One region of the Mesobacillus sp. AQ2 genome, then DNA from elsewhere that is predicted to be linked to it. Evidence: a T-box and tRNA genes for the amino acid it is inferred to sense, from the RefSeq annotation. Region 1 holds a T-box; the other holds one or more tRNA genes.

Evidence for each region. The T-box of region 1 lies ahead of metG (methionine--tRNA ligase). A T-box ahead of a tRNA ligase gene usually reads a tRNA of that ligase, here a tRNA-Met.
Region 2: it has a tRNA-Met gene. The T-box ahead of metG (methionine--tRNA ligase) is inferred to sense a tRNA for this amino acid. The anticodon was not compared.

Annotation. Positions count from the first base shown of each region.
Region 1 covers NZ_CP126080.1:3,755,712-3,760,115, forward strand. Annotated here, with positions in the region: gene QNH36_RS18890 (metal ABC transporter substrate-binding protein) at 1-319, shown strand, start outside; gene QNH36_RS18895 (DUF1540 domain-containing protein) at 568-723, shown strand; gene metG (methionine--tRNA ligase) at 895-2,532, opposite strand; T-box leader at 2,584-2,858, opposite strand; gene QNH36_RS18905 (RNA polymerase sigma factor) at 3,011-3,538, shown strand; gene QNH36_RS18910 (hypothetical protein) at 3,522-4,277, shown strand; gene hmpA (NO-inducible flavohemoprotein) at 4,357-4,404, opposite strand, start outside.
Region 2 covers NZ_CP126080.1:1,216,501-1,220,904, reverse strand. Annotated here, with positions in the region: gene QNH36_RS06055 (B3/B4 domain-containing protein) at 108-776, shown strand; tRNA gene QNH36_RS06050 (tRNA-Gly) at 1,088-1,161, opposite strand; tRNA gene QNH36_RS06045 (tRNA-Leu) at 1,214-1,298, opposite strand; tRNA gene QNH36_RS06040 (tRNA-Cys) at 1,340-1,414, opposite strand; tRNA gene QNH36_RS06035 (tRNA-Gly) at 1,424-1,498, opposite strand; tRNA gene QNH36_RS06030 (tRNA-Gln) at 1,502-1,576, opposite strand; tRNA gene QNH36_RS06025 (tRNA-His) at 1,617-1,692, opposite strand; tRNA gene QNH36_RS06020 (tRNA-Trp) at 1,704-1,777, opposite strand; tRNA gene QNH36_RS06015 (tRNA-Tyr) at 1,786-1,870, opposite strand; tRNA gene QNH36_RS06010 (tRNA-Phe) at 1,940-2,015, opposite strand; tRNA gene QNH36_RS06005 (tRNA-Asp) at 2,022-2,097, opposite strand; tRNA gene QNH36_RS06000 (tRNA-Met) at 2,138-2,211, opposite strand; tRNA gene QNH36_RS05995 (tRNA-Val) at 2,378-2,453, opposite strand; tRNA gene QNH36_RS05990 (tRNA-Glu) at 2,480-2,554, opposite strand; tRNA gene QNH36_RS05985 (tRNA-Ser) at 2,572-2,663, opposite strand; tRNA gene QNH36_RS05980 (tRNA-Asn) at 2,668-2,742, opposite strand; rRNA gene rrf (5S ribosomal RNA) at 2,810-2,925, opposite strand; rRNA gene QNH36_RS05970 (23S ribosomal RNA) at 3,191-4,404, opposite strand, start outside.

The sequences.
Region 1 (4,404 bases):
TGCTGCCTACAGCTATTGGGAAAAGCGATACGGCCTTGAGCAAATCAGTATTTCCGGCCTGTCGACGACTAATGAGCCGACCCAAAAAGAACTTCAAAAACTCATATCACATGCAAGGGATGAAAAAATAAAATATGTTTTGAACGAACAGAATTTCAACTCCAAACTGGCAAAAATGGTCCAGGAAGAAATTAACGGTAAGCCACTTTCACTCCACAACCTTTCTGTTTTGACAGATGAAGACATAAAAAACAAAGAAACATACTTCACGTTGATGGAAAAGAACCTTTCCACTCTAGAAAAAGCACTGAATGAATAAATGTGTATGCCTCCCAATTTGGGAGGTTTTTTTTATAGGATTCCACCTACATATTTTCCCGTAAAGTGACTCCTTCTGTTTCCCGGCTTCATCTATTTTTGGAGCCTGTTCATGCAGAATAAAAGATATTTGCGTCAAAAAAAGACCAGGGAACAAACCTGATCCTTTTTACCTAAAATTAGTTTGAATGAGTTATACCCTCACGCTGCAAGCTAAAGGTGTATCAATCAAAAAGGAGTGGTACCCCTATGGCAAAAGACGTATTGTGCGAAGTCAATAACTGTCAATATTGGGAGCATGGCAACCTTTGCAATGCCGATAAAATCTATGTAGTCAGCCATTCCGGCGAGACAGCCGACAATAGCCGGGAAACCGACTGCAAGACGTTTGAAGCGTTAAGTTAATTAATCCAGGATCGGGTTTGCTCCCGGTCCTATTAAAGCCTTTAGTAAACAAAGAATCAATCTCATAATCCGGTTTATCTAATATGCTTACCTCAGGCTTGAATCCAACACTATTTTTTATTTAGACACCTCCCTCTAACTTCACAGCCCCCTGCTGCCGTTTAAAAACAATCAAATCCTTTGTCCTCTGCCCAGACTTTCTAATTCTATATGAATCCTTTCTGGATTAATCCGATCAAATAAAGGCTCTACAGCAGTTAGACTACGAGCTGTGATTGTCTGCGGTTTCCAGTATTCTTCTGTAAAAGACAGCATGTGTTTTACCTTTTCACTAGAAAAAGGCAAGAAAGGTGTCAGGATATTGGCCAGATTCCCTATGATATAGACACAGTCTGCCAGAGTCTGTTTGCATTCTTCTACATTTTCATGGACCTGTCTCCAGGGCTGCTGCTGGTCAAAGTATTTATTCGAATATCTGACCAAATCAAATACTGTTTCCAATGCCTGTTTAAACCTTGTCTCCTCAATACTTCGGCCTGTGTCTTCATATAGTCTGGCAACTCGATCCACTATTTCTTTGCTAATTCTTTTTTCCGGAATGATGCCATCAAATGATTTCTGGATGAACTTCAAGGTCCGGTTCACAAGGTTTCCATATGCACCAAGCAATTCACTATTATGACTATAGATAAATTCCTTCCACGAGAAATCCGCATCCCGATTTTCGGGGGCGTTAATCGTCAGAAAATATCTGATAGAATCAGGATCATACCTCTCTAAAATATCAGGGACCCAGACAGCCCAATTTCTGCTGGTCGACAATTTTCTTTTTTCCAATGTGAGATATTCATTCGAAACAATGTGAGTTGGCAATGGATCTTTTCCTAACCCGGCTAGGATCGCAGGCCAAATGATGGAATGGAAAGGGATATTGTCTTTGCCGTGTACATAATAAGATTCAGTCCCATAACTCCAAAAAATCTGGTCATCCCCATTTGTTTCTTTTGCCCATAATTTACTGGCGGTATAGTAACCAGAAACAGCCTCGATCCACACATAGATTTTCTTTTGCTCATACCCCTTTATCGGCACACTTACCCCATGGTCTAAATCACGTGATACGGCCCGATCCTGAAGACCCTCATTCAGATATCTCCTGGTCAGAGAGATGGCATTATCACGCCAGTCCCCATTGCTTTCTGCTTCAGCAACATAGTGTTCCAGAGTCTTTTGAAAGGCTCTTAAGGCAAAATAAAAGTGTTCCGTTTTTCTCACCGTTGGCGGCTGACCGCAGATTTTGCATCGTCTATCCAGCAAATCCAGAGGTTCCAATACACTTGAACAGGCGTCGCATTGATCACCCCGTGCATTCGCTCCGCAGATTGGGCATAGACCCTCTACATATCGGTCAGGCAAAAACTGTTTATCATGCTCGCAATACAATTGATCAATTTCTTTCTTGTAAATGAATCCTTTCTCCAACAACTCCAAAAAGATGGCTTGAACAATTTGATGATGATGTTCTGTATCAGTCCTCGTATACAGGTCATAAGAGAACCCCAGACGAGAAAAACAATCAACGAATTCGTTATGATGGTAATCCGCTATCTCTTTTGCCGTAACTTCCTCCTGTTTCGCTCTGATCGTAATAGGTGTACCATTGCAGTCGCTGCCAGAAACATATAGAACTTTTTCTCCTTTTAACCGGTAATACCTTGCTAAAATATCCCCCGGCAACAGACTGGAAATATGCCCGAGATGCAAGGATCCATTAACATAAGCCCATGCTCCTCCAATAAAAATGCTCATTTAATATGACCTCCTTAGAAGAATAAAAAAACCCCGCCCTTAACCGTAAAAGTTAAGGACGAGGTTTGGATTCCCCGTGATACCACCTTATTTCGCAAATAGCTTACACTATTTGCCTCACCAAGTACGGAGCATGGAATGCCTGCTCTTATACTGTGACATTGATAACGAGTGCCAACTCTCGCCGTTACCTACTTATGCCTGCAGCATGTTCAGGACGGAGCTCAGAGACCATTTTTCAAGTGTCTGTCTTTGCTTCTTTTCAGCTTCCGAAGCTCTCTGGTAAAAAACAGGGGCACCCTACTTTTTCTCTTCATTGCTTTTAAAAATTTATTAATCTGATTTTATTCAGAAATTTCCAGGAAGTCAATAAAATTCTGCCATTTTATTCCGATGTAAAAAAGATTTTAAATATACCAAAACCTTTTATAATCTCACACGTCTAAGTATTGAGTTCATTAGCAGGGAGAGAATTTATATGGCTGACTACAGGGATGAAGATATAAATGAATGGTACGATCTTTATCATCAAACAATTTTCAAATTTATTTTCATGCTCACCAAAGACTATCAGCAGGCTGAGGATTTAACCCAGGAAACTTTTTTCAAGGCATATAAGTATTATCATAATTTCAATCGTGATTCTAGTGAAAAGACTTGGTTATTCAGTATTGCTCATAACACAACTGTTGATTACTTAAGAAAGCAAAAACCAATTCGTTTTATAAAAGAGTTGTTTCAACCTCAAGTTGACATAAAACTATTGCCAGAGAATGTAGTACAGCTTAAAGAAAGTTCTAAGGAAATATACGAAGCATTAAGTGCACTTAAACAATCACACCGAGAAGTAATCATCCTTAGAAAAATAAAGGGTTTTTCAATTACTGAAACAGCGGAAATATTGAATTGTTCGGAAAGTAAAGTAAAATCCACCTTGCATCGTGGGATGTTAGCTTTGGAAAAAAGATTGATAAAGGAGTCGTGGTTAAATGAACATACAAAGTGAATTGAACACTTTTAATCGTGCTCTTCAGAAAGTAGAATATGATTTGGAATGGAGTCAGGATCAAGCCAATTCAGTCAGGAGAAAACTGGAGAGGCAAATTTATAAAGAAAAGGTCAAATCTCGAATTTTTAAAATTTCTGGTTACGCATCAACCATAAGTATAACTTTTTCTCTACTGTTTTTGCTCATTATTCAATTGGGGAATGAAGATTCATTTGTCTCTGGAATGCTATCAAATAAAGAAAAGCTGTATACAATGGAAGTGATCAACGGAAAAGAGACACCGGTTTTAACCGAAAAAGGAATGGAATATGTCGTTTATCCAATGGATGCCTACAAGGAGATCAATACAATCTCAGGAGAACCACTTCTTGCAGTATCTGTTGAAAAAATAGGCAGTAAAGAACAAATATTTACACAGGCTTTTTACCCGACTTCAGAAGGAAGGTTTATTTCAGTACATTATACAAAGAATGAAACGGGATCAGTTGAAGAAATGAGTAGGCATTTCTTTCCCGAACATCCCCTATACGGAACAAAAGTCACTGAAATAAACGTTTCAGGTCAACGCGCATTTCTACATGAACCGACAACAGAGTATGGCTCAACTGCGTTATATATCGTAACCAAAAATTATGTATACTATATGACTAATGATGGGTTGTTGGATAAAAAGCAGGGTGATTCAGAGGAGTTAATACGACTTGCCAATTTATTTAACTTTGAAGCTGAGAGATAAAGCTTATAAAAAAACAACGCTTGGTACGTTAACATCCCCAAGCGTTGTTTTTTTATTTTGAATATATTTATATAGCCAGTTAAGCCTCTAAGCTTGCCATTGGCCCGAAGAATTCGAAGTGAATTCT
Region 2 (4,404 bases), 2.3 Mb from region 1:
TGCGGATACCCCCTTCCTATTTTGATATCTATATATGAATCCCATAAATTTAAAAGCAAATCTCTTTTATGATAAACTATTTTAAAGCAGATTTGGAGGTGGAATCAATGGAAATTCAAGTTTCCAGGATGATATGCAATCTCAATCCCGGATTCACAATCGGAATGATCGAGTATAAGAACATACAAGTAGGCGAGTCTCCTCAAATGTTGAAAGGCAGACTGCAGCTCTTCCAGGAATCAATATACTTTGACCTTTTGGAAAAAAACGTTACGGAGCTTGAAGGAATCAAAGAGTGGCGAGGAATCTTCAAAGCAACGGGGAAGGATCCTAACCGATATAGACATTCGGCCGAAGCCCTTTACCGAAGGATCTCTAAGCAGAATTACCTTCAAACCATACATAGTGCGATAGATCTGAATAATTTCTTCTCGCTTGAATATCAAATTCCAATTGGTATTTACGACAGTGACAAACTGCAGGGGAATATCACAATTAAAGTTGGCGAAGAAAATGAAGAGTACGGAGGTCTGAATGGCAGAACTAATAATCTTGCTAACTTGATCATATCTGCAGACGATAAAGGACCGTTCGGAAGCCCTTTTGTCGATTCTGAAAGGACCGCAGTGACAGAAGAAACAAGAAATGCGTTGCAGATTGTCTATTTAAGGCCTTCTTCTCCGTCAACAGAAATGGAGAAGATGACCGAATCACTCATGAATATGTTCACCCAGATTCATGGAGGAACTGGTACATTTAAACTCGTGGGATGCTGATGCATCCTTTTTTCTATTTGGCCAACCGAGCACGGGGCTACTGATTCCACATCTATCAAAGAAATTGGCTCTGTTAAACAAGGCTGTTGATTTTCGTTCCAGGCGCTTCGCTTTCCGCGGGGCTGGCGCTGAGCCTCCTCGTCGCTTTGCTCCTGCGGGGTCTCACCTGGCCAGCTGCGCCCGCAGGAGTCTACGCGCCTTCCACTACAATCAACAGGAGTAAAAACAACATTGGGCTTTAACAGAGCCAAGAAAAAAAAACGCAGTATATCGTTTTCTGGAAACGATATACTGCGTTAGTCACGTATGTATGGAGCGGGTGATGGGAATCGAACCCACTACATCAGCTTGGAAGGCTGAGGTTTTACCAGTAAACTACACCCGCATACATATCTTATGAAAATAAAGAAAACAGGAGATCCTGTTTAAAATAAAGATGGTACCGGTGGTCGGGGTCGAACCGACACTCCAGAAGGAACACGATTTTGAGTCGTGCGCGTCTGCCAATTCCGCCACACCGGCATATGAAGATTTCAAATACTGCAATTCCACTAAATAATTAGTGGAGGCGGCAACCGGATTTGAACCGGTGAATAAAGGTTTTGCAGACCTTTGCCTTACCACTTGGCTATGCCGCCATATTATATTGGAGCGGAAGACGGGATTCGAACCCGCGACCCCAACCTTGGCAAGGTTGTATTCTACCACTGAACTACTTCCGCAAATGGCTGGGCTAGCTGGATTCGAACCAACGCATGACGGAGTCAAAGTCCGTTGCCTTACCGCTTGGCTATAGCCCAATATATTATATTCAATACTGATTGAATATGTGATTTGAAATGGGGCGACTGATGGGAATCGAACCCACGAATGTCGGAACCACAATCCGATGCGTTAACCACTTCGCCACAATCGCCATTATAAAATTGGCAGGGGTAGTAGGAATCGAACCCACACCAAAGGTTTTGGAGACCTTCGTTCTACCTTTAAACTATACCCCTATGATAAATGGTGGAGGGGGACGGATTCGAACCGCCGAACCCTGAGGGAGCGGATTTACAGTCCGCCGCGTTTAGCCACTTCGCTACCCCTCCATTATAACATCATTTCCGATGTTAAAAAACCCATTTACTCAATTTCCTGATTAACCAGGAAATTTTAAATGGTGGCTCAGGACGGAATCGAACCGCCGACACAAGGATTTTCAGTCCTTTGCTCTACCGACTGAGCTACTGAGCCATATACTGGCGGTCCCGACCGGGATCGAACCGGCGATCTCCTGCGTGACAGGCAGGCATGTTAACCGCTACACCACGGGACCAAAATCTTTTCAAGTGATTAACTTGAAAAGCACTTCATGATTGCGGGGGCAGGATTTGAACCTGCGACCTTCGGGTTATGAGCCCGACGAGCTACCGGACTGCTCCACCCCGCGACGGTAATAAAAATGTTATTTGATTTATGCTCTTAGAGAGCATTGACTGTTCCGATCCCAGGAAGCTTACTCAAGCAGCAGCTCGATCGGTACAACTCGCAGTTCATACAGTGAAGTAACGCTCGTTGCTCCACCCCGCGACGGTAATAATTCATCAAAAAACTTATGGTGGAGGATGACGGGATCGAACCGCCGACCCTCTGCTTGTAAGGCAGATGCTCTCCCAGCTGAGCTAATCCTCCATTGTTATGTTACTTATTAAAGAAAATGGTGACCCCTACGGGATTCGAACCCGTGTTACCGCCGTGAAAGGGCGGTGTCTTAACCGCTTGACCAAGGGGCCTTTTGTTTAAGTTTCTATGGCGGAGAGCAAGGGATTCGAACCCTTGAGACAGCGTTGACCGTCTACACGATTTCCAATCGTGCTCCTTCGACCTCTCGGACAGCTCTCCAAATTGGCTCCGCAGGTAGGATTCGAACCTACGACCGCTCGGTTAACAGCCGAGTGCTCTACCACTGAGCTACTGCGGAATAGTAATGATTTCTCCGACCTGGATACACAATCCGTATCTTTGAAAGAAGATGTCAAATGCATCTTGCCCGGCGGCGTCCTACTCTCACAGGGGGAAACCCCCAACTACCATCGGCGCTGAGAAGCTTAACTTCCGTGTTCGGTATGGGAACGGGTGTGACCTTCTCGCCATCGCCACCAGACATTTTTTCAAGACAATATCTATTATACTGTCTTTAGTGCATTTTGCAAGAGAAATTTTAAAGATATTTCACTTCGTAAAAATCTTTATTCCCTCAAAACTAGATAATGTGTAAGAAGAAAACAAGGGAATCGAATGATCATTGTCCAGCTCCGGCTCCTAGCCTCTCGAGTCGCTTCGGTCCATCCGCCGAAGTCAAAGAACGACTTCAACTGCTGGCCCTCCAGCGCTTGTCGAGGCTGTACAGTCGCCTACGCTTTTCGTATTTGGTTAAGTCCTCGAACGATTAGTATCAGTCAGCTCCACACGTCACCGCGCTTCCACCTCTGACCTATCAACCTGATCATCTTTCAGGGTTCTTACTAGCTTGCGCTATGGGAAATCTCATCTTGAGGGGGGCTTCATGCTTAGATGCTTTCAGCACTTATCCCGTCCGCACATAGCTACCCAGCGATGCCTTTGGCAAGACAACTGGTACACCAGCGGTGCGTCCATCCCGGTCCTCTCGTACTAAGGACAGCTCCTCTCAAATTTCCTGCGCCCACGACGGATAGGGACCGAACTGTCTCACGACGTTCTGAACCCAGCTCGCGTACCGCTTTAATGGGCGAACAGCCCAACCCTTGGGACCGACTACAGCCCCAGGATGCGATGAGCCGACATCGAGGTGCCAAACCTCCCCGTCGATGTGGACTCTTGGGGGAGATAAGCCTGTTATCCCCGGGGTAGCTTTTATCCGTTGAGCGATGGCCCTTCCATGCGGAACCACCGGATCACTAAGCCCGACTTTCGTCCCTGCTCGACTTGTAGGTCTCGCAGTCAAGCTCCCTTGTGCCTTTACACTCTGCGAATGATTTCCAACCATTCTGAGGGAACCTTTGGGCGCCTCCGTTACTCTTTAGGAGGCGACCGCCCCAGTCAAACTGCCCACCTGACACTGTCTCCCGCCCCGATCAGGGGCGCGGGTTAGAATTTCAATACAGCCAGGGTAGTATCCCACCGACGCCTCCACCGAAGCTGGCGCTCCGGTTTCTCAGGCTCCTACCTATCCTGTACAAGCTGTACCAAAATTCAATATCAGGCTACAGTAAAGCTCCACGGGGTCTTTCCGTCCTGTCGCGGGTAACCTGCATCTTCACAGGTACTATAATTTCACCGAGTCTCTCGTTGAGACAGTGCCCAGATCGTTACGCCTTTCGTGCGGGTCGGAACTTACCCGACAAGGAATTTCGCTACCTTAGGACCGTTATAGTTACGGCCGCCGTTTACTGGGGCTTCGATTCAGAGCTTCGCGTGAGCTAACCCCTCCTCTTAACCTTCCAGCACCGGGCAGGCGTCAGCCCCTATACTTCGCCTTGCGGCTTCGCAGAGACCTGTGTTTTTGCTAAACAGTCGCCTGGGCCTATTCACTGCGGCTCATCCGGGCTATTCACCCAAATGAGCACCCCTTCTCCCGAAGTTACGGGGTCATTTTGCCGAG